2 regions of the Aestuariimicrobium sp. T2.26MG-19.2B genome follow, and region 2 is predicted to be linked to the other one. Evidence: predicted binding sites of a transcription regulator. Region 2 holds the regulator's gene; the other holds the start of a gene.

What was found. Region 2 encodes LexA, which represses DNA repair genes until DNA is damaged. Its sites were predicted from a motif close to TCGAACANNTGTTCGA; they were not measured.
Positions count from the first base shown of each region.
Region 1: a site for LexA is predicted at 1,699-1,714, ahead of QQZ11_RS11340 (HNH endonuclease signature motif containing protein). Genes of this name have one in related genera too.

Region 1 is NZ_CATNLW010000002.1:314,635-329,236, reverse strand. Features, by position in the region: gene QQZ11_RS11355 (ABC transporter permease) at 1-54, opposite strand, end outside; gene QQZ11_RS11350 (ABC transporter ATP-binding protein) at 51-869, opposite strand; gene QQZ11_RS11345 (alpha/beta hydrolase) at 979-1,629, opposite strand; gene QQZ11_RS11340 (HNH endonuclease signature motif containing protein) at 1,748-3,076, shown strand; gene QQZ11_RS11335 (DNA glycosylase AlkZ-like family protein) at 3,085-4,215, opposite strand; gene QQZ11_RS11330 (hypothetical protein) at 4,208-4,378, opposite strand; gene QQZ11_RS11325 (aldehyde dehydrogenase family protein) at 4,419-5,918, opposite strand; gene hglS (2-oxoadipate dioxygenase/decarboxylase) at 5,919-7,370, opposite strand; gene QQZ11_RS11315 (hypothetical protein) at 7,481-8,623, shown strand; gene lat (L-lysine 6-transaminase) at 8,604-9,911, opposite strand; gene QQZ11_RS11305 (DUF6767 domain-containing protein) at 9,998-10,225, opposite strand; gene QQZ11_RS11300 (HAD family hydrolase) at 10,307-10,954, shown strand; gene QQZ11_RS11295 (heme-binding protein) at 10,974-11,447, opposite strand; gene QQZ11_RS11290 (Gfo/Idh/MocA family protein) at 11,444-12,496, opposite strand; gene QQZ11_RS11285 (LacI family DNA-binding transcriptional regulator) at 12,584-13,636, shown strand; gene QQZ11_RS11280 (GMC family oxidoreductase) at 13,633-14,602, shown strand, end outside.
Region 2 is NZ_CATNLW010000002.1:91,933-106,534, reverse strand. Features, by position in the region: gene QQZ11_RS10265 (AEC family transporter) at 1-567, opposite strand, end outside; gene QQZ11_RS10260 (DedA family protein) at 630-1,115, shown strand; gene QQZ11_RS10255 (ABC-F family ATP-binding cassette domain-containing protein) at 1,106-2,695, opposite strand; gene QQZ11_RS10250 (tautomerase family protein) at 2,953-3,177, shown strand; gene QQZ11_RS10245 (LuxR family transcriptional regulator) at 3,228-4,862, shown strand; gene QQZ11_RS10240 (vitamin B12-dependent ribonucleotide reductase) at 4,960-7,839, opposite strand; gene nrdR (transcriptional regulator NrdR) at 7,923-8,471, opposite strand; gene QQZ11_RS10230 (hypothetical protein) at 8,777-9,112, opposite strand; gene lexA (transcriptional repressor LexA) at 9,409-10,272, shown strand; gene QQZ11_RS10220 (ATP-dependent DNA helicase) at 10,274-12,238, opposite strand; gene hflX (GTPase HflX) at 12,368-13,897, opposite strand; gene dapF (diaminopimelate epimerase) at 13,943-14,602, opposite strand, start outside.

The sequences.
Region 1 (14,602 bases), 220 kb from region 2:
GTGGTCGACGGTGAGGTCAACGACCTGGGTCCAGTTGAGCCGCAACCAGTTCATGCGCCGTCCCGCATGACGCCCACCGGTCGTCCCTGACCGTCGACGACGACGAGTCGTCCGTCGACCCGGGTCGTGGTGAGGGACCGTTCCGAGCGGTCGGCACCGATGAAGTGTCGGACGAAGTCGTCGGCCGGGTGGGCGAGGATCTGCTCCGGCGTGCCCTGCTGGGCGATCTGGCCCCGCTCGCGCAGCACGACCACCTCGTCGCCGAGTCGGAAGGCCTCGTCGATGTCGTGGGTGACGAACAGGATGGTCTTGCCGAGATCGGCCTGCAGTCGCAGCAGTTCGTCCTGCAGATCGCGGCGCACGATCGGGTCGACGGCACCGAAGGGTTCGTCCATCAGCAGGATGTTGGGGTCGGATGCCAGCGCCCGGGCGACGCCCACGCGTTGTTGCTGGCCGCCGGAGAGTTGGGCCGGGTAGCGCTTGGCCACCTCGGACGACAACCCGACCCGCTCGAGCAGTCCCAGGGCGTCATGATGGGCCTGGCGACGGCTGGTGCCGTTGAGCACGGGCACGGTCGCGATGTTGTCGACCACGGTGCGGTGGGGGAGCAGGCCTCCTTGTTGGAGGACGTAGCCGATCCGTCGGCGCAGCTTCACCGGGTCGCCCTCGCGGACATCCACGTCATCGATCAGCACCCGGCCCGAGGTCGGGTCGACCATCCGGTTGACCATGCGCATGAGGGTCGTCTTGCCCGAACCGGACGAGCCGACCAGCACCACCGTGCGGTGGGACGGGACGACGAGCGTGAAGTCCTCGACCGCGACGGACCCGCGGGCGTACACCTTCGAGACCTGCTCGAACTGGATCACGGGGGTCCTTCCGTGGGCGGGAGTGCGGTCAGTGTATGCATCGATGCAATGGGCACAGCGGACGTTCGCCGTGAGTGGGTGAGGGTGTGATGGGCACCCGCCGGGCACCTCAGGCGCGTGTGCGCGCCAGTTGTCGCTGCAGGAAGGCGACCACGTCTTCCAGTTCCGGTTCGATGATGGTGTGCCCCATCGGGTAGTCGTGCAGTTCGAGGTCGAGGTGGTCGGGTGCCCAGTCGAGGGTGGCGCGGGTCTTCTCGGCGGTGATCACCTGGTCGGCGGTGCCGAAGGCGACGAATCCCGGCAGTCTGCGAGCGGCCAGGGCCGCGTCGTTCTCGCCGCCGCCGTTGTAGACGAAGCCCGAGAGCGCGACCACGTAGGCGAACCGGTCGATGTCGGTGCGTACCAACTGGAGGGCCGTCGCGGCACCTTGGGAGAAGCCGAGCACACCCACGGACTCGAAGTGCTCTGGGCGCGCGTCGAGCCAGTCGAGGATGCCTGCGACGGAGGCGGAGATCTTGCTGGTGTCGGTCGAGTGATCGGGGGTGACGTCGAACCACGAGCGGCCGCCGTTGGGCCACGGCAGGGGTCCGGGCAAGGAGGCCACCGTGAGCTGGGTCGGGAGGTACGGTGCCAGACCGATCAGGTCGTGCTCGTTGCTGCCGACACCGTGCAACATCAGCAGCAGGTGGGAGCCTTGTCGTCCGCCCTCGGCGTCTCGCCACTGGACTGCTGAGTCATCGATGCGGTGCGTGTTCGCCATGGGAGTCCTTTCGTCACAACCGTGGGCACAACGCGTGACAGGTTCACATTCTTCCCCAAGCGGAGGGATCCGTACGCGTGTTCGAAAAAATGTCTGAGGGGTTTCGTAGCGTGGTCGCATGGCGGAGTTCGACGGGTTGAGCGATGGGCAGGCGTGGGCTGCCCGAACGGGTCGCGCCTCGGCCCTGGCCGGTGTGCTGTGTCAGGCACAAGCCGATCTGGTCGCGTTCACGGTCGAACTGCTGGCGTCATCGGGATGGGCCGGAGACGGTGTCCGCTCTCCGGAACACTGGCTGCAGGTCTACACCGGGCTCGGGGTCGGCCAGTGTCGTGACCTGGTGCGAGTGGCTGAGCGAGCCCCCGACCTCGGCGCCGTGGTGGCCCGGATGGAGACCGGCGCCGTCACCCTCGACCAAGCGGCGGTGATCGCCCGCCACCTGCCGGCCGAGACCCCCGAGGAGGTGGTCGACCAGGTCGCCCACCTCGCCGAGGCGACCACCACCACGCAACTGGCCAGGGTGGTCGCCCACTACCACTTCGACCGCGAGCAGCCGCTACACGAGGAACCGCGCGACAAGCCCGAACACCGTCCAGCGACCCTGTCACTGCACCAACGGGACGGCCGGTTCGTGCTCCGTTACGAGTGCACTCCGACCGACGGCGTTCTCGCGGAGCAGGCCGTCCGGGAGGCCAAGGACGCCCTGTTCACCAGCGGCCAGACGGGAGCCACCCTGGCGGACGGACTGCGCGAGGTGTGCACACGATCCCTGTCGGCCGTGAGCGGCGTCGAGCGACGTGAGACGTACCGGGTGTTGATCCACCTGGACGTCGACGACCACGCCTGGGTGAATCGCCGAGGGGCGCTGCCGGCGAACCTGGCCCGGCACGTCACCTGTGACGGGACGATCACTCCCGTGTGGGAACGAGACGGCGTCCCGGTGGCGGTCGGTCGGGGACAGCGGATCGTGCCCCGCCGGACCCGTCGGTTGATCGAGGACCGTGACCGCGGCTGCCGCTTCCCGGGATGCCCGGTCACCGGCTTCCTGGAGAACCACCACATCGTCCACTGGCGAGATGGCGGTCCGACTGATCCGCAGAACCTGGTCAGCCTGTGTCCGCACCACCACCGCGCCCATCATCAGGGCGAGTTCACGATCGCTGGTAGCCCCACCACCGCAGATGGGCTCACCTTCACCACCCCTGGGGGACACACCATCGGACGCCCCGCCCCACCGAGCCCAGCAGCGGACGGAGGCGTCGCTCCGACCGTGGCCGCCCACCTGCGCGCACACTGGCCCGACCGACCACAGGTGGCCAGGAGCCCCTTCCGTGGAGAACGTCTTTCCTGGGGCTCGATCAACTTCGACGGCTCGAACCACGACCCCCGCATCCACCGCGTGCGCCGACCACGGCGAACCCGAGTCCCGGAGCCGCACCGACGTGAGTGAGGTGGGCCTCACTCGAACTCGATGAGCAGCCCGAGCATGCGGGCCAGCGCCTCCAGTTCCCGCTCGACGTCATCGACGGTCCCCGGGGCCCAGGGCTCGTCACGGTGCACGGCGTGCACCCTCAGGAATCCACCGCGGCGATCGGCTTCGGCGTCGACCTTGCCGACCAGACGATCGCCGTGCAGCACGGGAAGCGCGAAGTAGCCCCACCGTCTGCTCGCGGCCGGCTTGTACATCTCGAGGGTGTAGTCGAACTCGAACAACTCGGCCATCCGCCGTCGGTCGAAGATGAGCCGGTCCAGTGGCGAGAGCAGCGCGGTTCGTCCACTGAAGGACTCACTGAGATCGTCGATGACGGGGACGAGGTCGGGGGACAGACGCCAGCGACCGCGGACTCCCTCGACGAGGGCCTCCACCCCGATCTCACCGACGTCATTGGGCTCGCCGGGAACCTTGGCCGACGTGGCCCGGAGCAGTCCCATCGAGCCGAGCCGACGTTCCGCCTGCAGGCGGGGCGCATCGTCGAGAGCGACGGGCGACACCTCGGGGTAGATGCGTTCGGCCAGGTCCCAGACGCGTTCACGGCCTTCCCGGTGTGAAACCGCCACCTGACCGGCCTCCTCGAGACGCTCGAGCATCATCTGCACGTTCTTGCCTGAGTTCCAGCCCGAGGAGCGCCACGGCCTGACGAACCCGTCCTGCGGCAGTTGACCGGACCGAAGCGGTCCCTCTGAGCGCAGGGTCTGAAGGATGTCATCCCGGGCCCGGGCATTGGCGTCCAGCCACCGGGCGCTGGCGACCTGCCAGTCGGCGGCGTGCGGGCCCGGCCATGCGTCCATCTGGGCCCGGAACAGCGCGAAGTCGTCGGCAGGCCTGAGGAACCCGTGGATCTCGACGAGTTCCCTCCGCTCGAGGGCCAGCCCCAACTGCTCCGTGTCGAACCCGTCGCCCAGCCGGCTCCAGAGCACCAACTCGACGTTGGGGGCGACATGACTGGTCAGGTCCACCTGGACGGCGGCCAGCCTGTCCACCGTGTCTACGACGCCCGACGGGCGACGTGCGGTCAGGCATTGGGCGGTGAGCGCGATCCGACGAGCCTGGGCCGCTGACAGATGCAAGGGGGTGGGTGACTCAGCCACCTGCGCCCTCCCGATCGGACGAAGCCGTGATCAGGTCGAGGTCTCGGACGCAGAAGCGGTGGTGCCACCATGTCTCGTCCAGCACCACGCCGAGACACTCACCGACCGTGCGTCCGTTCGCGTAGGGCGGCCAGCCACCAGACCGGTCCATGAATCTGGTCACGCGCCGGACGCTACCGCCGCAGGCGGGTCACGGGTGACCCTCAGCCGAAGTCCACACCCTGGGCAAGGGCGACGTGGCCCGAGTAGTTGATGGTGGCGGTCTGGCGGCGCATGTACCCCCGCCAGGCATCCGACCCCGATTCCCGGCCACCCCCGGTCTGCTTCTCGCCGCCGAATGCGCCACCGATCTCGGCCCCCGAAGTGGCCACGTTGACGTTGGCGATACCGGTGTCGGCCGCGGCGAGGTAGCGCTCGGCCTCCGCCTGATCGCGGGTGAAGATGCCCCCAGACAGGCCTTGCGGTACCGCGTTGTGCAGCGTGATGGCCTCGTCCAGGGCGTCCCAGGTCAGCACGTACAGGATCGGGGCGAACGTCTCGGTCAGCACCACCCCGGTCTGCTCCGGAAGCCGGACGAGTGCCGGCCTGACCCACACCCCGCCCATGCCGGTGTCGACCCGTTCGCCACCGGTGACGGCGCCACCTTGGTTCCGGGCGGCCTCGAGTGCGCTCGACATCTGGTCGGCGGCATGTTCGTTGATCAGCGGGCCCACCAGGGTGTGCTCGTCGAACGGGTCGCCGACGGGAAGCGAGGCAAACGCGCGTTCGAGCCTGCGGCAGACCTCATCGGCGACCGAGTTGTGCACGAGCAGCCTGCGCTGGGTGGTGCAGCGCTGACCGGCGGTGCCGGCAGCAGCGAACACCATCGAGCTGACTGCCAGGTCGAGGTCGGCACTGGCAGTGACGATGACGGCGTTGTTCCCGCCGAGCTCGAGCAGCGAACGCCCGAACCGGGCCGCGACCCGGGGACCCACCTGCTGACCCATCCTGGTGGACCCGGTGGCACTCACCAGCGCCACCCGCGGATCGTCCACCAGCAGCTCGCCCACCGACCGGTCGCCCAGCAGCAGGCGGTGCACGTCGGGGGAGTGACCTTCCTCGACCAGTGCGCGCTCCACCAGGGCCGAACAGGCCAGTGCACACAGGCTGGTCAGTTCGCTGGGCTTCCAGACGACGGTGTTCCCGCAGACCAGGGCGACAGCGGTGTTCCACGACCAGACGGCGACCGGGAAGTTGAAGGCCGAGATGACGCCGACCACCCCCACGGGGTACCAGGTCTCCTGCAGCCGGTGCCCGACCCGTTCCGAGGGCATCGTCCGACCGAACAGTTGCCGCGAGAGCCCGACGGCGAGATCACAGATGTCGACCATCTCCTGCACCTCACCGAGCGCCTCGGAGCGGATCTTGCCCGCCTCGATGGTGACGAGGTCGGCGAGGTGTTCCTGGTGCTCGCTGATCAGCCTGCCCAGACGCTTCACGACCCGCCCCCGCACGGGGGCGGGCACCTCCCGCCAGCCGCTGAAGGCGGCGGACGCTCGTCCGATCTCGGCGGCCGGATCGCCGCCCGGGGGCAGCGGGAACAGATCGGTACCGCTGATGGGGGAGCGGGCGCTCATGGGCGAGTCGGACATCTCCGGGAGCGAGACACCGACGGCGGTCAAGGCTCGGCGGGCGCGGTCGACGAGGTCGTCGTGGCTGGTCATTCAGGCTCCTGGGGTGTCGGTTCGGCGCTGCTCGGTTGGGGGCTGCTGGGTTGGGGGTCGGGCGATTCGGACGCGGTCCTGTCCCAGGTCGTGCGCGCACGTGGCCAGGGAGGCGGCACGCTGTTGTTCGTAGAGGACGAACGGATCGCCCAGGTCGCGACCCAGGGCCTCGGCCATCCAACCCTCGTCGCGGAGACTCCCCTCGGCGGCGGTGTCACTGGTGCCCGCGTCGTCGAGGTTCGAGGCGAAGATGCCCGCGGCCGAGCGCGGCAGGAAGTCCTCGTAGACGATCGGCGTCGCCTCGAGCCAACCCCCGTCGAGCAGGGAATCGAGGTCGGCGGGCGGTTCACCGGCGGGACGATCAGCGCTCAGCCGGTACTCGAAGAACCCCAGTCCCAGCCGGTCCAGGTCGGCCTCGGTGGTGGGGAGCGACTGCCAGGCCGCGAGTTTCGCCTCGTCCCGCTCGGCACCCCGGGCCACCCGCTCGTCGACCTCGACCACCAGCCGATCGTAGAGGTCACGCCCCGCACGGGTGAGGGCGATGCCGCGCTGTTCGACCTCACCGAAGCGCACGCTGAGGTGACCCTCCACCACCGACCCGTCCGCCTCGCGGAAGCGTCGTGGTTCGGCCAACGCCTTGAACGAGGTTTGCCGCAGCAGCACGTCGGGTCCGTGCCAGCGTGGTGGCCCCTGGATCTCGTCGATCATGGTGATGCCCCGCTCGGTCATCTGCCGGTAGAGGTCGTCGATGTCGAGCACCCTCGGCGTGAGGTGGTTGATGTGGGTCGAGGTGACACCGCCGATGTCGGCGGCCACCCCCGAGATCCGCGCCAGCCGTTCGTACCAGGCGCGGTCCACCGGTTCGGTCGACAGCTCGAAGCAGGCCGTGGCCCGGCGTAGGAACTCCTCGGCGTCTCCCTCGTCGAGACCGCCCTCCCGCTCGGCCCGTTGGGCCAGGGCGATGACCACGTCGGGGAACAGTTCCCGCCGTGCGAGAAAGGCGTCCAGTTCGGATTGCAGGTCGGCGTCGAAGTAGCGCCGGTCGTCGGTGACCAGCACCGACGTGAACACCCGGAACGGGTTGATCGCCAACGCTTCACGGCTGGTCGGCCGAAAGGCAGTCGACACGATCGGCAGGCTGGTGCTCTGTGAGCCCCGCAGGTCGTAGAACCCGACCGGCGACATGCCCAGCGCAGCGAAGATGGTCGCCACCCTCGCCAACTCGCGGGCGGTACCGACCCGGATGGCGCCATGGCGCTCAGCGGTCACCCGGTCGATCCGTCCCAAGCGCTGGGCGCGGGCCGGATCTGCCGCGAGCGCATCGCTGTTCACCTGCGTCGAGACCTCGACCAAGGTGGTGTAGGCGGGCACCTCGTTGCCGTACATGGACGACAGCGACCGGGCGAACGCCGCCCTCAGTCGATGGGTCTCGACGAACCCTGAGCCAGTCATGAAACACCTTCCCGCGACGCTTTCGGCCGCTGCCCCAGCACCCGTGCGGGGCTACCTGTCGTGAGCTCTTTCACACCGCTGAACCATGCCCCCGGGGGTATCATTGGTTCATGTACCAGAGTGGCACTTCGGGCCGCATCGTGGCGGCCCTCGTCTCCGAGGGAATCCTCGACACAGCCCGTGCCGAGGCCGCCCTCACCGTGGTCGAGCGCTCGCTCGCGACTACGCCCGTGCCGGCCGCCACTCCCGCCGCCGCCGACTCCGTGAACACCAAACAGGTGACCACCAACCCTGGGGAGGGGGCGCTCGCCGCTCCTCCATCCGTCCCACCCGCGGGCAGTGGTCGCCCGCGTCTGTCGGAGGTCGCAGGTTATGCCGGCGCAGCCCTCGTGGTCGCCTCCATCGTGTTGCTGGGAGCCCAGTACTGGGGTGAGATCGAACCGCTGCCCCGTAGCATCATCATCCTGGCCATCGCCGCAGTGCTGCTCGTCGGGGCGGCCCTCACCACCCGGATCGCCGGGGGCTCCTGGAACAGCGGACGACGCCTCGCCCTTCGTCCTCGCTACTTCGTCAGCACGTTGACGTTGGCGGCTGCCGTCGGCGTCGGACTGGCCGTGGGCAGCTACCTGTTCACCACCCGGTACCACCCTCCCGAGAACTACGACATGCACAACGTGTCGATGACCTGGGGTGTCTCGTTGGCCCTGGTGGTGCTGCTGGTGGCCTATCTGGTGGTCCCGAGCATCGTGGTGCACCTGGGCCTGGCGATCGCCGTGTTCAACCTGATCGTCACCACCTGGCTGGGCGAGGGTCGCGGTGCAGAACTGTGGCGCAGCCTGGCCATCCTGGTGGTCGGTGCCACGTGGCTCGTGCTGGCCGAACTGCACCGGTGGCGCGAGGTGACCCTGGGCAGGGCCGTCGGGTCGGTGTACCTGCTCGCCGGTGCGCAGTTCCTGCTCAGCCAGGAGAACCCCGGATGGGCCCACGCCATGACCTTCGCGATCGCGTTGGTGCTGTTCGGGTTGTACTGGTGGCGCGGTGACTGGCCCTTCCTCGCCGTCGGGGTGGTGGCTCTGACCGTCTCGGTCACCGAGGCACTGGTCGAGTGGACCGAGGGATCGCTGGGAGCCGGTGGGGCGGTGCTGATCGCCGGGCTGACGTTGCTGGCCTCGTCCGGTGGTGCCATCCTGCTGCGGCGCCGCCGCGAACATCACGACGGGCAGCCCCCGCTGATCAGTCATCCCATCGGGTGAGCGCGTGGTCGAGCGCGTCACAGGCTCGGTCGATGGACCCGCGGGTGACGGTCAACGGCGGCCGCACCCGCAGGGACCGTTCACCACAGCCCAGCATGATCACGTGGTCACGCAACAGGTCGCCCAGCAAGGCGTCCCGCACGACCCGGTCGGGCAGGGTGATGGCGCACATCAGTCCCAGTCCGCGCGCGTTCGAGGCTGCCGGATGGCGTTCGCACAGCTCGGTCAGGCGTGACAACAGGTGGTCGCCCTCGATGGCGGCGTTGTCCATCAGGGCCTCCGACTCGATCACCTCGAGGATGCGTCGGCTGCGCACCATGTCGGTGAGGTTGCCGCCCCACGTGGAGTTGATCCGGCTGGGGACGCGGAACACGTTGTCGGGCACCTCGTCGACCCGGCCGCCGGACATCAGCCCGCAGACCTGCAGTTTCTTGCCGAAGCTGACCACGTCGGGTTGCACGTCGAGCACCTGGTAGGCCCACGGCTTGCCCGTCATGCCGCCCCCGGTCTGCACCTCGTCAAGCACGAACAACGCATCGTTGGCGTGGCAGAGGTCGCGCATGGCACGCAGGAACTGCGGCCTGAAGTGGTGGTCACCCCCCTCGGCCTGGATGGGCTCGGCGATGAAGCAGGCGATGTCGTGGGGGTGGGCGGCGAAGGCCTGCTCGGCCTCGGCCAGGGTGTGTGCCTCGACGCGGTCCATGTCGCGCCCCTCGGACAGGTACGGCGACGACAGCCGCGGCCAGTCGAACTTCGGGTAGCGGGCGACCTTGCCGGGCTCGGTGTTGGTCAGGCTCATGGTGTAGCCGGAGCGTCCATGGAAGGCGTCGCGCAGGTGCAGCACCCGGGTGCCCAACTCGGGGGAGCGACCCTGCGACTCGTTGTGTCGTGACTTCCAGTCGAAGCACACCTTCAACGCGTTCTCCACGGCGGCGGCCCCACCCTCGATGAAGAAGTAGTGGGGCAGGGCCGGATCGCCCATGACCCGGGCGAAGGTGTCGACGAACCGGGCCATCGCCTCGGTGTAGACGTCGGAGTTCGACGGCTTGTTCATCGCGGCGTCGAGCAGTTCCTCGCGGAAGGTGGCGTCGTCCACCAGCATCGGGTGGTTCATGCCCAGCGCGCTCGAGGCGAAGAAGGTGAACATGTCGAGGTACTGCTCACCCGTGGCCTGGTCGACGAGGGTGGTGCCGTGCGAGGCCTTCAGGTCGAGCACCAGCGGCAGTCCGTCCACGAGCAGGTGGGCGCCCAGCCGTGAGCGTACATCTTCGGCGGAATCTGTCCTCATGACGTGACACTAGCCGCGATCAAGGGATCGCGCCTGAGATATCGCTGTGAGGCTGCGAAAGTGGTCCAAAACCTGTCGTGGGCGGTTCAGCTGGCGTGGCGTGCGGCCCGGCGGTACTCGGCCAACTGGTCCTTCAGCTCCGGGTCGTCCATCACCAGCCAGACGAGGCCGCAGTCCTGGGGACCCGTGGCACCCGGCACGCACAGGGAGCAACGGTCGCCAGGTCGCAGGGGGCACATGGGCTGGACGAACGACTTCTGGAGGGCGGGCCTGCCTGTACCCGGGTTGTGGGGCTCACGCACGTCGGTCGTCATCGGGTCATCTCCTCGCGACCATGATCTCAGGGCGCCCTCACCTGCCCGGCGGCGGGGTGGCCCTTGACTACGGTGACAGCCATGACTGCGCGCTGGCCCCACGTCCTGTTCGATCTCGACGGCACCCTCGCCAACACCATCCCGATGATCCTGGCGTCGTACCGGTGGACGATCGAGCACTTCGGCCTGGAGCCGGCCGACGACGCCACCATCCAGTCCTGGATCGGTCGCACCCTGATCGACATGTTCACCGAACTGGCCGGACCAGAGCGAGCCCCCGACCTGGTCACGGCCTACCGCGGCTGGCAGTACGAGCACTTCGAGGAGCTGATCCGGCCCTACCCGGGAGTGCTCGAGGTGGTGCACGACCTGGCCGGGGCCGGGGTGGGCATGGCCGTGGTCACCTCGCGCTACCGCGAGAGCGCCGAATGGGCCCTGCGGGTGCTGGGATTCGACGAGCACCTGCACGTCAGCGTCGGGCTGGAGGACTCGACCCGGCACAAACCGCACCCCGAACCCCTGCTCACGGCCTGCAAGACCCTGGGCTTCGACCCGGCGGCGGCGGTGTACGTGGGCGACGCCACCGTGGACCTGCTGGCTGCGGTGGACGCAGGCATGGACGGGCTGGCCGTCACCTGGGGTGCCGGCCTGGCCGACGACCTGCGCGCCCTGCCGAACGCTGCGGTCGTCGACACGGCCGAGCAGTTGTCGGCTGTCCTGCTGGGCTGATCTGTCCTGCTGGGGCGGGTCAGGCCTCGTCCTGCTGGCGGAGCGCCAGCTGCTCGACACCCCACCGGACGAGCTCGTGGTCCTCGTCGGAGGTCAACCCCGAAGCGGTGATCGCCGCCACCACCCCCACTCCGGTCACCCGCACGGGGAATGAACCGCCCCCGGGCGCGTAACCGTGGTCAAGCCACCCGATCTCAACGGGGTCGATGCCCCAGACCCGGAACCGCTCGCCGGCGAGGGCACTCGAGCATTCCAGTCGCAGGGTGACGCGGGCCTTGCGTTCGGCCCAGACCTCTTGGTCGGGGCGGACCCCGGGCAGTGAGGCCCGGAACAGCTGCAGGTTGGCACGGCGGATGTCGACCAGCACCGCCAGCTTGTCCGACAGGGCCCGATCGACGACGAGGCACCCCAGCTGCCAGGCGTCGGCGGCATCGAAGTGCCGCAGCCAGATGACGTCCTGGGCCTCGAGCTCGGCGAGCCGATCACCGTTCATCGGGACGCCGCGGCCGAAGCCAACACCTGACGGCGGGCCTCGTCGAGGGTGGCGATGATCGAGACGATCTCGTCGTGCGGGTGCAGGGGCGACTCGGTGCGCCCCTCGCTGATCATGCGCGCGTAGGCCGACTGTTGCCACGACAGGCCCTCCATGCCGGGTCGGCCGGTGGTGTCGGTGTACTCGCCCCAGGCCTCACCCTCGCGGGAGAGGACCTTCAGCGTGGTCGGGTTGTAGAAGCGCCCGTCGAGTTCGACGCGGGCCTCGGTGCCGACGACGGTCGCCCGGTTGGACGACACGGCGGTGATGCTGGTGGTGAGGGTGGACGGTGCGTCCGTGCCGGCGTGGGTGAGGGCCACGGTCGCCGAGGTGTCGACACCGCTGTCCACTGCCCCCACGGCGGTCACCGAGGTGGGCGCTCCGAACAGCATGGAGGCCAGTTGGGCGGGATAGATGCCGAGGTCGAGCAGGGCTCCACCGCCGAGTTCCGGGCGGAAGAGTCGATGGCCCGGGGTGTGGGGGATCAGCTGGCCGTGGTCGGCGACCACGCTGTGCAGGTCGCCCAGCACACCCTCGGAGACCAGCCGACGGCAGATGTCGGTCTGCGGCAGGTAGCGCGACCACATCGCCTCCGTGACGAACACCCCGGCGGCCCGGGCCGCCTCGACCAGGGTGCGGGCGTCGTCCGGGGTGCAGGTGAAGGGCTTCTCGATGATCACGTGCTTGCCCGCCGCGATGGCTGCCAGGCCCTGCTGCAGGTGCTCACTCTGCGGCGTTGCGATGTAGACCACGTCGACGTCGGGGTCGGCGAACAACTGCTCGTAGGAACCGTGGGCGCGCTCGATGCCGTGGTCCTTGGCGAACACCTCGGCTCGTTCGAGTGAGCGGGATCCGACGGCGACCATCCGCTGTGGGGTGTGGCGCATCGCCCGGGTGAAGATGTCGGCGATCCAGCCGGGACCGAGCAGCCCCCAGCGAAGCGAGGGCTCCTCGGGGGGCTGGGTGAACTCTGGCCCGGGGCTGAGTAACGAGGTGAGCGAGATGGGCATCGGCGTCTCCTGGGGTACGTGGTGATCGCAGCTTAGCTCGTTCCATTGGCACGTGCCAAGAGCGCCATGAAGGCCTAGGCTGGTGGCATGTCCAGCGACCATCCCGGCGTCCTGCCCACCATGAAGGACGTGGCAGACCGGGCCGGTGTCTCGCGGCAGACCGTCTCGTTGGTGATGCGCGGCCAGCCCGGGCCCAGTGACCACTCCCGCGAGCGCGTGCTCGCCGCGGCGAAGCAACTGGGCTACCACGCCAACGCTTCCGCCCGACTGCTCAGGCAACGTCGCACCGGGCTGATCGGGGTGCTCTACACCTCGCACAATGCGTTCGAGTTGCGGGTGGTCGACCGACTGCTGGAGCGGGCAGCCGAGCAGGGTCACCTGGTCGCCCTGGGCCCGGTCACCGAGAAGCGGACGACCGAGGTGGTGGTCACCCAACTCCTGGAACGTCGCGTCGAGGCCCTGGCCTGCTACAACCCCGACCCCGGCTCTGCCGCACTGCGGGCAGCCATCGAGTTGATGCCGGTGGTCTGGCTGGGGGAGCGGACGACCGTTCCCGGGGTCGACGTCGTCCGCACCGATGACGAGAACGGTCTGCAGCTGGTGGTCGACCACCTCGTCGAGCTGGGCCACACCCGCATCACCTACGCCGGCGGGCAACCCGCCGGTGTCGGTTCGGACCGGGCGGCCGCCTACCGCAGTGCGATGGCAGCGGCCGGACTGACCGATCACATCGACGTCGTCGAGGTCGGCTTCGGTGAGGAGGACGGGGCCGCCGCGGCCAGGGTGCTGCTGGCACGCAGCCAACGGCCCACCGCGGTGGTGACAGGTTCCGACCAGTGCGCAGCGGGAGTCCTGGCGGTGCTCGCCCGCGCCGGCGTCTCGGTGCCCGAGGACATCTCGGTCACCGGCTACGACGACAGCGACGTGGCCGCCCGGTCGTACCACCAACTGACCACCGTCCGCCAGGACGTAGACCTCACCGTCGAGGCGATCCTCGACTCCATCACCAGCCGGCTGGACGACCCGACCCGATCGCCGCGGGACGTGGCCACGGTGGCGACGCTGCAGCGGCGCGCCTCGACCGCGGCGCCACACCCCCGAGCCAGCACCCCCACCGCACCGAGGACGGACGAATCGTGAGCACCCTGCACCAGTTGGCCGAACGTCTCTCACCGGGCGTCGACCCGCTCGACGTCGACGCCGTGGCCCAGGCGTGGCAGACAGACCAGCCTGAGCGGTTGGCCGCGGTGCTGCGCCTGGCCGGGGCACCGGACGACGCGTCCGACCACCCAGCCTTCGTCGATGCCGTCGCCCTGGCCGAGCAGGCACGGTGGGCCAATCCCCGCCAACTGCCCGCCGACCAGGTGTCGTCCTGGCGTGAGGTGGGGTTCACCACCGAACCCGCCGACGGGGGAGGCTGGCCCCCGGTGAGTCTGGCCCCGCCCCGCACCACCGCCTTCGGTGACGTGCACGAGGGCTACGACGTGGTCGTCATCGGCTCGGGCATCGGCAGCCTCGCCGCCAAGGTGGCAGCGGAGTCCGGCGCGACGGTGCTGTTGGTCGAGGCGGGCAGCTGGCTCGGTGCCGAGCGGGCTCGTCCGGACGCCTTGCGCAACCAACGGTTCGTCACCGGGCTGGAGACCCCCGCCGGGCCGGAGCTCGCCCCCAACCCGCGGGTCGTGGGGGAGCCGCCCGAGCCGGCGCTCGCCACCGAGGGACGGTGGAGCAACAACGCTTTCACCGTCGGGGGCGGCACCCGCGTGTTCGGCGCCCAGGCATGGCGGTTCAGCCGGGAGGACTTCAGGATGGCGTCCACGTACGGGGTGCCCGAGGGATCGAGCCTGGCTGACTGGCCGGTGAGCGTCGACGACATCGCCCCCTGGTACCTGAGGGTGGAACACGAGTTGGGGGTGAGCGGGTCCCGCGAGGGCAACCGCTTCGCCGGTACCGACGAGCCCTACCCGATGCCCGCGCTGCCGATGAACCACTCGGGTGAGGTGATGGCCGAAGCGGCGGCTCGACTGGGCTGGTCGACCAACCGGGTGCCGCTGCTGATCAACTCCGTCGAACGCGGTGGACGCCCCGCCTGCCGCGCGTGTGGGGCCT
Region 2 (14,602 bases):
GGTGGGGATCCTCCAGTCGGCGAGGTTCACGACCAGCCCGAGCAGGGTGGCCACGGTCATCGGGTTGCGGAACGGCAGGGACAGGTTCCGGAGCAGGCTGGGGCTTCGTCCACTCTCGCGGGCAGCGTCGGCGTCGAGCAGTGACAGGCAGATCGGTTGTAGGACGCCGACCTGGATCAGCAGGATCGGAGCCACCCAGGTCACGTCCTTGAGCACGTAGGCGGCGATCGGGATGCCCAGGTTGGCGGCGTTCACGTAACCGGAAGCGAAGGTGCCGATGATCCGGGGGGCGCGCTCGAGGTGCGGACGAACCACCAGCGAGATGGCGAGAAAGAGCAGCGAGGCCGACACGGCAGCGATGAAGCTGACCAACAGGTTCATGGCGAACACGCGCTTCAGATCGGCTCGCGCCATCATGGCGAACAGCAGAGCCGGTGAGCCGATGAAGAAGGTCACCTTGCCCAGGACCTGCTGGGCAGCCTCGTCGAGCACCCCGACGTGCGCGAGCAGCCAACCGACCCCGATCACCACCCAGATGGTCAGGAACCCGAGCAGGACGTCGATCACCCCCACAGGCTACGGGCTGGAGGCGGACCGGCCTCGACGACACCGCTGGCTAGGATGATCCGATGAACCCGCTCGACTGGGAAGCCCCGTGGGCTGTCGTCGCGGCGGCCCTGTTCGTCATCGTCATGCTGCGCGCCAACGCCACCTACTGGCTGGGGCGTGGGTTGGGTGCCTCAGCCTCGCGGCACCCTCGACTGCACCGCCTGGCCCAGTCGGCCCGGTACCGGCGGGTGCTGGGCTGGATCGACCGTTGGGGTCCGCCCGTGGTGTCGGTCTCCTTCCTCACGGTGGGAATCCAGACGGTCGTCAACCTGGCCGCGGGCGCCACCCGGATGCGCCTGGCCCACTACCTGCCCGCGGTCACCGTGGGATGTGTGCTGTGGGCCCTCATCTACTCGACCGTGGGGTTCGTCGGCTTCCGTTCGGTGGCAGCCCTGCACGAGCGCTCCCCCGTGGCGGCCTGGTCGGCTCTGGCGATCGCTGTGGCTGCCTTGACCACGTTCGTGCTTGTGCGGAGGCGAAGCGAGGTCCAGCCGGCTCAGTCCTGACCCAGGGTGACGACTTGGCCGCGCCACCGTTGCCTCAGCCAACGGTCGTGACTGGCGATCAGCACCGCACCGGGAAACTCGTCGAGGGCCTGTTCGAGCTCTTCGGCCAGTCCCAGCGCCAGATGGTTGGTGGGCTCGTCCAGCAGCAGTAGGTGCGGGGGGTCGGCGACCAGACGAGCCAGCTCCACGCGTTTCCGCGTTCCCAGGGAGAGCTCCCCCAGCGGTCGGTGCTGGTCGCGTCCGGCCACCAGCCCCAGGTCGGAAAGCGAACGTCCGACATGCTGGAACAGCTCGGCTGGGGTCGCATCGAGGTCGGTGGGTGTCGTGTCCTGGGTGAGGGTCCCGATCCTCAGGCCACGGCGCACCAGGCGGCGGCCGTGGTCGGGACGTAGGGTGCCGTTCACGACACCGACCAGTGTGGACTTGCCCGAACCGTTGGCGCCGGTCACCAGTACGCGGTCACGACCCCGCAGGTCCAGGTTGAGCTCGGTCAGACGGTGGTTGACGCTGACCTGCTGCAGACTCACCAGCACCTCGTCGCCGTCGAGGGGTCGGCCGCCGAATCCGGTGAACCGCAGCGCCGAAGGGGGCTTGCGCACCTGCTCCCGCTCGACCTGCTCGAGGCTGGCTCGGGCCCGGTTGACCCGCCGGGCAATGGTGGCCGAGGCCTTGTCGGAGTAGAACTTCTTCGACCCGCGCTGCTCGGTCTTGGGAGCCGTGGTGTGGAACACCTGACGAGCCCCGTGGGCGACCTCATGACGGAGTTCGTTGATCCGTTGCCGTTCGGCGCCGAAACGTTCGCCCCACGCCCTGCGTTCGCTCTCTCGCTGGGCCAGATAGTCGGAGTACCGCCCTGTGGTGGTGACGCCGACCCTGAGCTCCCCGACGGCTGAGCTGGCCGGGTCCAGGTCGACGATCCTGGTGGCCACCGTGTCAAGGAAGTGCCGGTCGTGGCTGGCGAACAGCACCGGGCCACCCCAGTTCGACAGCTCACCCGCCAAGAAGTCCAGGGCGGTGTCGTCCAGGTGGTTGGTCGGTTCGTCCAGCAGCAGACCGATGGGACGTTCCAGCAGCAGCGAGGCCAGCGCGAGCCGGGAGCGCTGACCGCCCGACAGGCTGGTGACGGGCCGCTGTTGGGACACCTCGGCCAGGCCGAGACCGGCCAGTGCCGCCTCGACCCGGGGTTCGATCGTCCATGCGCCGACCTGTTCCGCCTCATCGAGCAGGGTGGCATAGCGCGCACCCGCACGTGGGTCGTGGGCCAGCGCCTCGGCGGCACGATCGAGGTCGGCCAGCAGCGTCCGGGTGGGCACCAGGGCCCGCTCGAGCACGTGGCCGACGGAGTCGGTGTGGCGGAACGGCAGGTGCTGGTGCAGCATGCCCACCCTGGAGGGTCGGACGATGGTGCCCGACTGGGGCACCAGCGCGCCGGCGGCCAGGTGCAGGACGGTTGACTTGCCTGAGCCGTTCTCGCCGATCAGGGCGACCCGTTGCCCGGGGGCTGCCGTGAGGCTCAGGTCGGTGAGGAGAGGGCGTCCATCGTGGGTGAACGAGACGCCGTCGAGGATGAAGGATTGCATGACTGACTCCGCGTGGAACTGGGCCACCGCGGTCGGCGGCCTGGGGACGAGGGCACGTCAGCGATCTGTCATGACGCCCAGCCTAGCGCCACCCCCATCATGGCGTCGCGGGGTTTTCCGGGCCCCGCCATGGCCCGTGCGGGCCATGGACACGTCCGGTCGGGATGCCCACCGTGTCGATGCAGGAGCCGGGGCGCCACGAGCAGGGTTGATCCTGCAGCTGCGATCCGCGCAGGTGCAGCACGAAGGAGCACGTCATGCCATTCATCAACGTGAAGGTCATCGAGAACGTCTTCACCCCCGAGCAGACCCAGCAGATCGTGCGCGGGCTGACCGATGCCATGGTGGCGATCGAGGGCGAGAACATGCGCCCGGTCACGTGGTGCGTCGTCGAGGAGGTGAAGAGCGGGTCGTGGGGTATCGCCGGGAATCCCCTGAGCACCGAGGACGTGAAGGCCCTGGCCAAGGGAGGGTCGGCCTGAGCCGTGCACGTCGGGATCGTTGCGCCGCCGTGGGACTGAGCACTCTCACCATGGGGAGCCGCGCTGGGGCCGAGGATTCCGCCGACCAGCACCTGCGCGCGGGGCGCTGGGGGGCGGCCCGCGACTGCTTCCTGCGCCAGCTCGCCGAACGGCCCGATGGAGGCGCATACGAGGGCCTGGCGCAAGCCCTGCGGTGGCTGGACGATGGTGCCGGCTGCCTGGCAGCCCGCGAGTCGGCGTATCGGCTGTATCGCGACCAAGCGGACGACCTCGGCGCCGCCCGCGCGGCCACCTCGTTGGGCTATGACTCCCTGCTCTTCGGTGAGGGGGAGGCGGTGGCTCGCGGATGGCGGGGCCTGGCTCACGGGCTGCTCGATCGCCTGCCGGAGACGGTGGAGCAAGGATGGCTGGCCGTACGCGAGGCGGAGGCGGTCATCGCGGCGCAGGGCGACCCGCCCTTTGCCCAGGCCTGGGCCGAGCAGGCTGCGGCTGTGGGGGTTCGGCAGCAGGACGCCGACCTCAGCCATGCGGCAACGGCATTGGCGGGACTGGCCCTGACCCTGGCTGGATGCCCCGAGGAAGGCGCTCCCCTGCTCGACCGTGCGGTGACGGCTGCCACGACGGGCGAGGTGCGGGACGCGATGTGGATGGGCAAGATCTACTGCTGGCTCATCATCGCTTGCCAGCAGACCCGAGACCTGTCGCGGGCTGACGAGTGGTGCCGACGGGTCGAGACGGTCTGCGAGCGCCGACAACTGAGCCCGTTGTTCACCGCCTGCCGCATCCAGCACTCGTCGGTGCTGATCGAGCGGGGAACCTGGTCGCAGGCGGAGACCAACCTCACCGAGGTGATGGACGAGGCCGTCCCGTCCCGTCGCCACTCCCGTCTCGATGCCGTGGTGCTCCTGGGTGAGCTTCGCCGTCGACAGGGGCGGATCAGGGAGGCAGAGGAACTGCTCCGGCAGGCCGAGTTCGAGCCCGGGGCGATCGTGTCGCAGGCGATGATCCGGCTGTCACGGGGCGAGAGGATGCAGGCATGGACGGCCATCAGTGGAGTGCTGGCCGGCATTCCTGAACACCAGCGCACCGTGCGAGCCAGCTTCCTGCTGCCCGCCGTCCAAACAGCGCTCGCGGCCGGTGACGAGGAAGCCGCGCGCAACTGCGCCGACGAACTGAGGACGACAGCCGGCCTGGTCGGGAATGGTCCCCTGCAGGGGCTCGCAGCCGCGGCCGATGCCACTCTGGCGGTCGGCTCAGAGGCGGTGGCGCAGTGGCACACCGCTGTGCGTTGGTTCCACGAGTCCCGTCTGCCCTTCGATGAAGGTGAGAGCAGGCTCGCCCTGGCCACGGCTCTCCTTGCTCTGGGGGACGAGGGCGGGGCCGGCGAGCAGGTGGGGAGGGCGATCGAGCTGCTCGAGGGTCTGGGTGCGAGGGAGCGCCTCGACGATGCGATCCGGCTCAGGGGCCAGCTGTCCGGCCGACACGAGACGAGGCCGGTCCTCACCGAACGTGAGGTCGAGATCCTCCGGTGCGTCGCCCAGGGGATGACGAACCAGCAGATCGCCCAGACCCTGACCGTGAGTCCGCACACCGTCCACCGTCACCTGTCCCACATCCTCGGCAAGCTGGAGCAGCCCACCCGAGCGGGTGCCGTCGCGCACGCGCTCAGTCATCACCTGCTGTGACGAGCGAACCGCCGGGCGTCGTGGACGCCGCGTCGGGCTGGCCTCCTGGAGACCAGCCCGACGCGGGGAGCCACAGATGCCGTGACTCAGATGGGTCTCAGCTGCAACCGGAGGTCGACCCGCAGCCCTCGCAGACGTAGCACGAGCCCGACGGACGCATCTTGGTACCGCAGGTCATGCAGAGGGGGGCATCCACCGACATGCCGGTGATCGCCTCCATCAGCTCGGCCGTGGTGTGCGCCGAACCCGGGGCCGGAGTCGCCACCGGCTCAGCCGCCACCAGCGACGGCTGGTTCGCACCTGCCTCGTCGAAGCGACGGTTGTCGGCCTCGTCGTTCTTGAGCTGCTCCGCCTCGGGCATTCCCGCCTCGTCCTCCTCGGAGAGGTAGGTGCCGGTCTCGACGTAGCGGGCTCGCTCGGCGGCGGTGTAGACCCCGAGCTCGGAGCGCTCGTCGAACGACAGGTAGTCCAGCGCCAGGCGGCGGAAGATGTAGTCCATGATCGACTGGGCCATGCGGATGTCGGCGTCGTCGGTCATGCCGGCCGGCTCGAACTTGAGGTTGGTGAACTTCTGGACGTAGGTCTCCAGCGGAACGCCGTACTGCAGGGCCACCGAGATCGCGATCGAGAAGGCGTCCATCACGCCGGCCAGGGTGGAGCCCTGCTTGCCCAGCTTGAGGAAGACCTCACCCAGACGGCCGTCCTGGTAGTCATTGGTGGTCATGTAGCCCTCCGCGCCAGCCACCGAGAACGAGGTGGTGTGACCCGAACGGGACTTGGGCAGACGGGTGCGGCGAGGACGGTACTCGACGCGCACCTCGGGCGCAGGCGCTGCTGCGGCGACGGCCTCAGGCGCCTTCTCGTCCTTCTTCTTCGCATCGGACAGGGGCTGACCGACCTTGCAGTTGTCGCGGTAGACGGCCAGGGCCTTCAGGCCCAGCTTCCATCCCTGCAGGTAGACGTCGGCGATCTCCTCCACCGTCGCAGTCTCGGGCAGGTTGACCGTCTTCGAGATGGCACCCGACAGGAAGGGCTGGGTCGCGGCCATCATGCGCACGTGGCCCATCGGCTTGATCGCGCGGGCGCCCATGGCGGTGTCGAAGACCTCGTAGTGCTCGGGCTTGAGACCGGGCGCGTCGATCACGTGACCGTGCTCCGCGATGAACTCCACGATGGCCTCGGCGGTCTCGGTGGAGTAGCCCAGGTTCTTCAGGGCCCGCGGGATGGTCTGGTTGACGATCTGCATGGAGCCGCCGCCGACGAGCTTCTTGAACTTGACCAGCGAGAAGTCGGGCTCGATGCCGGTGGTGTCGCAGTCCATCATGAAGCCGATGGTTCCGGTGGGGGCCAGCAGCGACGCCTGTGCGTTGCGGAAGCCGTTGGTCTTGCCCAGCTTGACCACGTTCTCCCACTCGCGGGTCGCGGCCTTGTGCACGTCACCGTCGAGGGAACCGAGGGTGCGCAGGTCGTCGTTGGCGGCCTGGTGCTTGCGCATCACCTTCTGGTGAGCGGCCTGGTTGCGGGCGTAGCCGTTGTAGGGGCCGACCACCGACGCGAGTTCGGCGGAGCGACGGTAGGCGGCGCCGGTCATCAGAGAGGTGATGGCAGCCGCGAGCGAACGACCACCCTCGGAGTCATAGCCCTTGCCGAGGGCCATCAGCAGGGCGCCGAGGTTGGCGTAGCCGATGCCCAGCTGGCGGTAGTCACGGGTGGTCTGGCCGATCGCCTCGGTGGGGAAGTCGGCGAAGCAGATGGAGATGTCCATCGCCGTGAAGATCAGCTCGACGGCCTTCACGAACGACTCCGTGTCGAAGGTGTCCTTGTCGGTCAGGAACTTCATCAGGTTCAGGCTGGCCAGGTTGCACGAGGAGTTGTCGAGGCTCATGTACTCCGAGCAGGGGTTGGACGCAGTGATGCGTCCGGTCTCGGGGTTGGTGTGCCAGGCGTTGATGGTGTCGTCGTACTGGATGCCCGGGTCGGCGCACTCCCAGGCCGCCTTGGCGATCTTGCCGAACAACTCCTTGGCGTGCACCTCCTCGATGATCGAGCCGTCGCCACGCGAACGCAGGCCGAAGAGCCCGTTCTCCTCGACGGCGCGCATGAACTCGTCGGTCACGCGGACGGAGTTGTTGGCGTTCTGGTACTGCACCGAGGTGATGTCACGGCCGCCGAGGTCCATGTCGAAACCTGCGTCGCGCAGGGCCCGGATCTTGTTCTCCTCGCGAGCCTTGGTCTCGACGAACTCCTCGATGTCCGGGTGGTCGACGTCGAGCACCACCATCTTGGCGGCGCGACGGGTGGCGCCACCCGACTTGATGGTTCCCGCGGACGCGTCGGCGCCGCGCATGAACGACACCGGGCCGGAGGCCGTGCCACCGGAGCTGAGCAGTTCCTTCGAGGAGCGGATGCGCGACAGGTTCAGACCGGCACCCGAACCGCCCTTGAAGATGAATCCCTCTTCCTTGTACCAGTTGAGGATCGAGTCCATCGAGTCGTCGACCGACAGGATGAAGCAGGCCGAGACCTGCTGGGGGCTCTGGGTTCCGACGTTGAACCAGACCGGCGAGTTGAAGCTGAAGTACTGGTGCAGCAGCATCCACGCCAGTTCGTGCTCGAAGATCTCTGCGTCGAGGTCCGAGGCGAAGTAGTCGTTCTCGATGCCGGCACGGGTGTAGGTCTTCACCACGCGGTCGATGAGCTGGCGCAGGCTCGTCTCGCGGGCATCGGTTCCCACAGCGCCACGGAAGTACTTGGTGGTCACGATCGTCGAAGCGTTGAGGCTCCAGAACGAGGGGAACTCCACCCCACGCTGCTCGAACACGGTCTCGCCGGTTCGCCAGTTGGTCTGTACGACGTCGCGCTTCTCCCAGGTGACGTCGTCAAAGGGATGCGCTCCCTCGCGGGAGAACACACGGTCGATCGTCAGGCCTGACGACTTCTTGCCCGACCGACGGGTCGAGCGGGTGGTTTCGCTCATGGCGGGAACTTCCTCTTCTTGGTGGTGACCTGACGGAGTCAGGGGCGGGGGCGGTGCTGGGGGCGTCGGCTGCTGAATGGGGGTCAGCCGATGGATTCAAGGGTGGGCTGGGCAGAGGCCGGGGAACTCGCGCGGTGTTTGCGGACCCGGTCGGGTTGGGCGACGGCTTCGACGTCGGGATCGAGCTGCGCACCTTCGCGCATGGCCGCGATCTCGGCGGCGAAGTCGTCGACCGACTCGTAGTGCTTGTACACCGAGGCGAACCTGAGGTAGGCGACAGGGTCGAGCTCCGACAACGGACCCAGGATGGCGACCCCCACCTCCTCGGTGGGAACCTCGGCCATGCCGGAGGCGCGGAGAGCCTCCTCCACCCGCTGGCCGAGTTTGGCGAGGTCGGCATCGCTCACGGGCCGACCCTTGCAGGCCTTGCGGACACCCTGGACGACCTTGTCGCGGCTGAACGGCTCGACCACACCGGACTTCTTCACGACCACGAGTTGCATCTGCTCGACCGTGGTGAATCGACGCTCGCAGGCAGGGCACTGGCGACGGCGACGGATGGACGTCCCGTCGTCCGAGGCGCGCGAGTCCAGCACACGTGAATCCGCGTTGCGGCAGAAGGGGCAGTGCACCCGACCCACCTCCCTGACCTGCTCGCGCTTCATCCCGGCTCGGGCTGGGGATGAACCTGTGGACACGATGTGGACAAGTCACCCAACCAGTGGACAACCCACCACAACCTGTGGACGAATCACATCCACGGAACTACTAGATGTAGTGACTGTAGACACGTGATCTGCGCAGGTCAAGGGGACCGCGACGACACGCCGACACAAGATGTGGGACTGCTCGACTCCACCGATCACCACCGGTGGCGAACTAAGCCTCCGATGTGGCTGGGCCGGACCCTCAGGGACGGCCACAGGATCACGACCCTTCAGCCCAAGGGTGCGTTCGAGAAGCCCAGGAAGGTGTTAACTACCACGGCAAGGGACAACACGACCAGGCAGGCGAGGCTGCCCAACACGAGCGCCAGGCCACGCTCGGTGATCTGGACGCGTTCGATCACCGCCGGGGTACGCATGCCGACGCGAGCGGCGGTGGGCACGGTGCACGCACGACCCGACAGCGGTGACGCGGTGGGTGCGGACGCGAGCGGGCGATGCAGTCGGGGTCCGGTGGGGCGCGGCCCGGTCGAGAGGCGACGGTCGGCGCGCCCACGAACTCGGGGGCGGGGAAGGACGGGGGCCAGGGTGGTAGCCGCAGCAGTCATCGTTCACTCCTCTGTCTTGGGCCGGACATCCTCCGGACCCGGGTTGTGCACCGCCCCGAGCGACTCGGACCGCAGTGCCTGTACACCTGTTCGATAACACTAGCCGCCCGGAGTGAATCGCACAACGGTTCGAATCAATCCGCGTGTCTCTGCCTCCATCGGGCTTCGTCGGCCAACGTGATGGGTTGCCGAACACTTCTCACCCAACAGGGCAGCTCTGACAATTTCCTTCGCGACACCGGAACACGCGGCCCGGGTGTTTGAAATCTCGTTCGATTCTGCCTACCGTCAGGCACATGTCAGGAGAAGAGGCACCCACCCCCCGCAAGCGTCGCCGGACCGTCACCAAGCGTGGGCCGGGCCGACCAAGCAATGCGGCGATCCAGGCCGAACTCGGCGCTGCCTCCTCTCCGGCGGAGGCCAACCCTGGTGCCGATGGGCTGACGCCTCGCCAGCACCGGATCCTCGAGGTCATTCGTGCCTCGATCGAGTCGAAGGGCTACCCGCCGAGCATTCGTGAGGTGGCGTCCGTGATGGGCTTCGCGTCCCCTTCGTCGGTCGCCCACCAGATGCGCGCACTCGAGGCCAAGGGCTACCTGCGCCGTGACCCCAACCGCCCCCGCGCCATCGAGGTGCGGATGCCGGCCACCGATCTCTCCGCGAAACAAACGGCCGCGCTACCGGCTCCGACCCCACTGCGGGCCAGCGCACCGACGACGAGGGCCACGGCGTCCGGAGGTGTGGCGGACGACCTCGACGTGACGGGCATCAACGACACCTTCCCCACCGCCGTCAACGTCCCCATCCTCGGTCGTATCGCCGCCGGCGGCCCGATCCTGGCCGAGGAGGTCATCGAGGACGTCTTCCCGCTCCCCCGCCAACTGGTGGGGGAAGGCACCCTGTTCATGCTCGAGGTGCGAGGCGACTCGATGATCGAGGCCGCCATCTGCGACGGCGACTGGGTGGTCGTCCGACAACAGCCGACTGCGGAGAACGGTGACATCGTCGCGGCCCTGCTCGACACCGAGGCCACGGTGAAGACCTTCAAGCGGGTTCCGGGACAGGTGTGGCTGCTGCCGCACAACCCGCTCTACTCCCCCATCGACGGCAACCACGCCAGCATTCTCGGCAAGGTCGTCGCGGTGATGCGGAAGGTGTGAGTCACGACTCCCGTGCCGCTTGCAGCCGCTTCAGGGCCTGCACTGCCACCTCACGGTCTGCGGTCATCCAGAACTCCGGCATCGTCGCCCTCAGGAATGATCCGTACCTCGCCTTGACCAGGCGCGGATCGAGCATCGCCACCACGCCTCTGTCGCTGGCTCGTCGAATCAGCCGACCTGCTCCCTGCGCGAGCAGGAGGGCGGCGTGCGATGCCGCCACGGCCATGAAGCCGTTGCCACCCGCCTCGGTGACAGCCTGTTGCCTGGCCTGCATCAAAGGGTCGTCCGGGCGAGGGAAGGGGATCTTGTCGATGATCACCAACTCGCAGGTGTCGCCGGGGATGTCGATCCCCTGCCACAGCGACAGGGTTCCGAACAGGCTTGCATGGGGGTCCTCGATGAACCTCCGCGTCAACTCGGGCAGCTGGGCATCGCCCTGGCAGAGGATGGTGAGGTCGGGCAACTGCGCACGCACGTGCCGGGCGGCGGCCTCGGCGTTCCGCTGGGAAGCGAACAGCCCCAGCGTTCGACCGCCGGCCGCCCACACCAACTCCGCCACCTCGGCCAGCACTTCGGGGGCCATCTGTTCACGACCGGGGTTGGGCAGGTCGGCCGCGACGTAGAGGATGCCCTGTCGCCGGTAGTCGAACGGCGATCCGACGTCGAGGCCAGCCCAGTGCAGCTCGGTGGACTCCTCGGCGCGGTCGACCTCGACCGAGGGTGAGTCCACCCGTTCCTTGCGCTTGAGCCCGACCGTCTGGGCCACTTGGTCGAAGTCGCCGCCGATCTTGAGGGTCGCAGAGGTCATCACCACTGTCGCGGTGCTCATGACGGCCTCCCTCATCAGGCCGGCCACCGACAACGGGGCCACGTGGGCCCAGCGCCCGAACCGATCCCGGTCAGTGGTCCACACGACATCGGCGGGTCGCAGGGCCGCCATGCGTTCGGCGATGTCGAAGATCTCCTTCACGGCGGCGGCGGCCTGGGTCTTCTCGGCGTCGGCTCCCTGCATGACCGCTGGACGGTCGTCCGGCTTGGTGGCGAGTTGGCTGACGGCGTGACGGGCGGCATCACGCACGAGGGCGAAGGCCTGGGTCATCACCCCCGCCTCGGTGATCCGCCCCACCGGTGCCTCGTCGAGCGCGGACTTGAGCGCGTCGGCCGCCTCGAGCAGTTGCATGCCGGTGTCGTCGTCCACATGGTTGAGCGCGCGGCGAGCCACCCTCTCCACCAGCTGGGGGCTGAGCTCGTCCGAGGCCGCCCCGGTGACCCGGGACACCAGGTCATGGGCCTCGTCGATCACGACCAGGTCGTGCTCGGGCAGAGCTGTGCCACCGTGCATGGCATCGATCGCCAGCAACGCGTGGTTGGTGACGATCAGTTGGGCCTTGCGAGCCTCGTCGCGTGACTTCTCCACGAAGCACTCGGACCCGAACGGGCAGCGCTGCACCCCCAGGCACTCCCGCACCGGGATCGAGACCTGTTCCCACGAACGGGGCAGGTGACTGGGGGCATCGTCGCGGTCAGCCACACCATGCTCGGCCAACTGCTGCTCGGCCCACTCACGCAGCATCACCACCTCTGCGCCGATCACCGATTCCGCGCCCGCTCCTGAGGCCTTGGCGGCCTCGGCCACCTCCTCCCCACCCAGCAAGGTGTCCTGATCGGGTGCCAGTCCCTCGCGCACGCGGTGGAGGCAGGCGTAGTTGGTGCGGCCCTTGAGGATGGCGGTCGCGGGACGCTTGCCGTGGACGGCCTCGATGGCGTCGAGCGCGGCCGGGATGTCCTTCTTCGCCAGCTGCGCCTGCAGGGCCAAGGTGGCGGTCGCGACGATCACCGTGTCGCCGCTGGTGGTACAGCGGTCGAGCGCCGGGGCCAGGTAGCCCAGGGACTTGCCCGTGCCGGTGCCGGCCTGGATGAGTGCGTGCACACCGGTGTCAAACGCGTCGGCGATGGCGTCAGCCATCAACTCCTGGCCCGGCCGCTCCTCGCCACCGAACCCGGCCACAGCTGCCGCGAGTACGTCCCGATGCCGGCGCTGTTGAGTCACCCGGACATGGTAACGAACACGTCCGACATTCCTCGGCGCCCGAACTCAGCGCCGGTAGGGCTCGATCTCTGCTGCGAGTCCGGGGTGGACGTGGGCCGTCACCAAGGTGCCGTCCGCGGTGTGTTCGCTGGTCACCAACTGGCCGGTGCGGTGGATCTTGTCGATCAGGTCACCGCGTGCGTAGGGAACCATGGCAGTCACCTCGACCTCGGGCACCGGCAACCTCGCCTCGGTGGCCCGCCTGAGCTCATCGATGCCCTCACCCGTGCGCGCCGACACGAACACGGCGTCGGGGTACTGGCTGCGAAGCATGGTGAGGGTGTCCGGGTCGGCACGGTCGATCTTGTTGATGACCATCTGCTCGGCTCGGTGACCAGCCCCGATGTCGTTGAGCACCGTCCGCACCGCATTGATCTGCCCGATGGGGTCGGGGTCGGAACCGTCGACCACGTGCAGCAGAAGGTCGGCTTGGGTCGACTCCTCCAGTGTGGACGCGAACGCCGCCACCAGGTCGTGGGGAAGGTGACGCACGAAGCCGACGGTGTCGGTGAGGGTGAACACCCGTCCGTCGGAGGCGTTGGTGCGGCGGGTGGTCGGGTCAAGGGTGGCGAACAGGGCGTCCTCGACCAGCACCCCCGCGTGGGTCAGACGGTTGAGCAGGGACGACTTGCCGGCGTTGGTGTAGCCCACGATCGCAACCGAGGGGATCCGGTTGCGCACGCGATCGGCGCGCTTGGTCTCCCGTACCCCGTCCATCTCCCGCAGCCGGGCCCGCAACTGGGCGATGCGAGTGTTGATCCGGCGCCTGTCCGTCTCGATCTTGGTCTCACCGGGGCCACGGCCACCGATTCCCGCGCCACCGGCCGCACGACCGCCGGCCTGGCGGGAGAGGTTCCCACCCCACCCACGCAACCGCTGCTTGAGGTAGCTCAGCTGGGCCAGCTCCACCTGGGCCTTGCCTTCGACGCTCTTGGCGTGCTGGGCAAAGATGTCGAGGATCAGCGCGGTCCGGTCGACGACCTTCACCTTGATCCGGTCCTCGAGGTTGCGCAGCTGGGCAGGTTGCAGTTCCCCGTCGCAGATCACGGTGTCGGCGCCGGTGGCCACGACCACCTCACGCACCTCATCCACCTTGCCCCGTCCGATGTAGGTGGCGGGGTCGGGAGACTTCCTGCGCTGGACGAGCCCCTCCAGCACCTGCGAGCCCGCGGTCTCTGCCAGCAGTTTGAGTTCAGCCATGGCGTTGTCGACGTCCTGCTCGGTGCCGGAGGTCCAGACGGAGACCAGCACCACCCGCTCGAGTCGGAGTTGGCGGTACTCGACCTCGGTGACGTCCTCGAGCTCGGTCGAAATGCCCGCCACCCGGCGAAGGCTGTGCCGGGCAGCGAGGTCGATCTGGTCACCGTCGAAGCCCTGCTCCTCCTCGGGGTCGGGTTCGGCCCACGGATCGCTGAGCTCGTCCCCCTCGAGGTAGTCGTCCTCGTCATCGAGTCCGCCGGGGTCGACTTCTGTGGTCGCGAGTTCAATGGCGTCGAGGTCGCTGGGCTCGAGCGAATGCTGGGGTGCTTGGGTCATCGTCCATCCATTTTGCCAGCCGAACCGTCACACGACCAGCGCAATTCAGTCGGGAAGGCTGGTCTCCCCGGTTGCCACGAGCACGGCCGGACCGGTCAGGGTCGCTCGCTGGTCGCCCAGACTGACCCAGAGTTGGCCACCCGGAACGGTCACCGCATAGCTGCCCGACCCGCCCCCACTGGCCCGGGCGAACGCTGCCGCCGCTGCGACCACCCCGGTTCCGCATGACAGGGTCTCGCCGCTGCCCCGTTCGTGCACCCTGAGCGCGATCGAGCGCTCGCCGGTGGGTACGACGAACTCGACATTCACACCCTCGGGGAAGGCCTCGGACGGCTGCCACCTGGGCTGCTGCTGCACCGGGAGCCCCGCGAGGTCGGTGCCCTCGTCCAGCAACACGACCGCGTGGGGGTTGCCGACGTCCACGACGGTGGCCGACCAGTTGCGCCCTTCCAGGTCGACCTCCACGGTGCCACCCAGCGTCACCTCGCCCATGTCGACGGTGAAGGTACCGTCGTTGGTGACCTGGACGGCACGCTCCCCGGCACGGGTGGCGATCCGTGGTTGGTTGAGCCAGTCGTTCTCGATCAGGTAGCGCACGAAGACCCTCAGCCCGTTGCCGCACATCTCGGCGATGGAGCCGTCGGCGTTGCGGTAGTCCATGAACCACAGGTCGGGATCGCCGTCCCACTCGGGGATGTGCTCGGC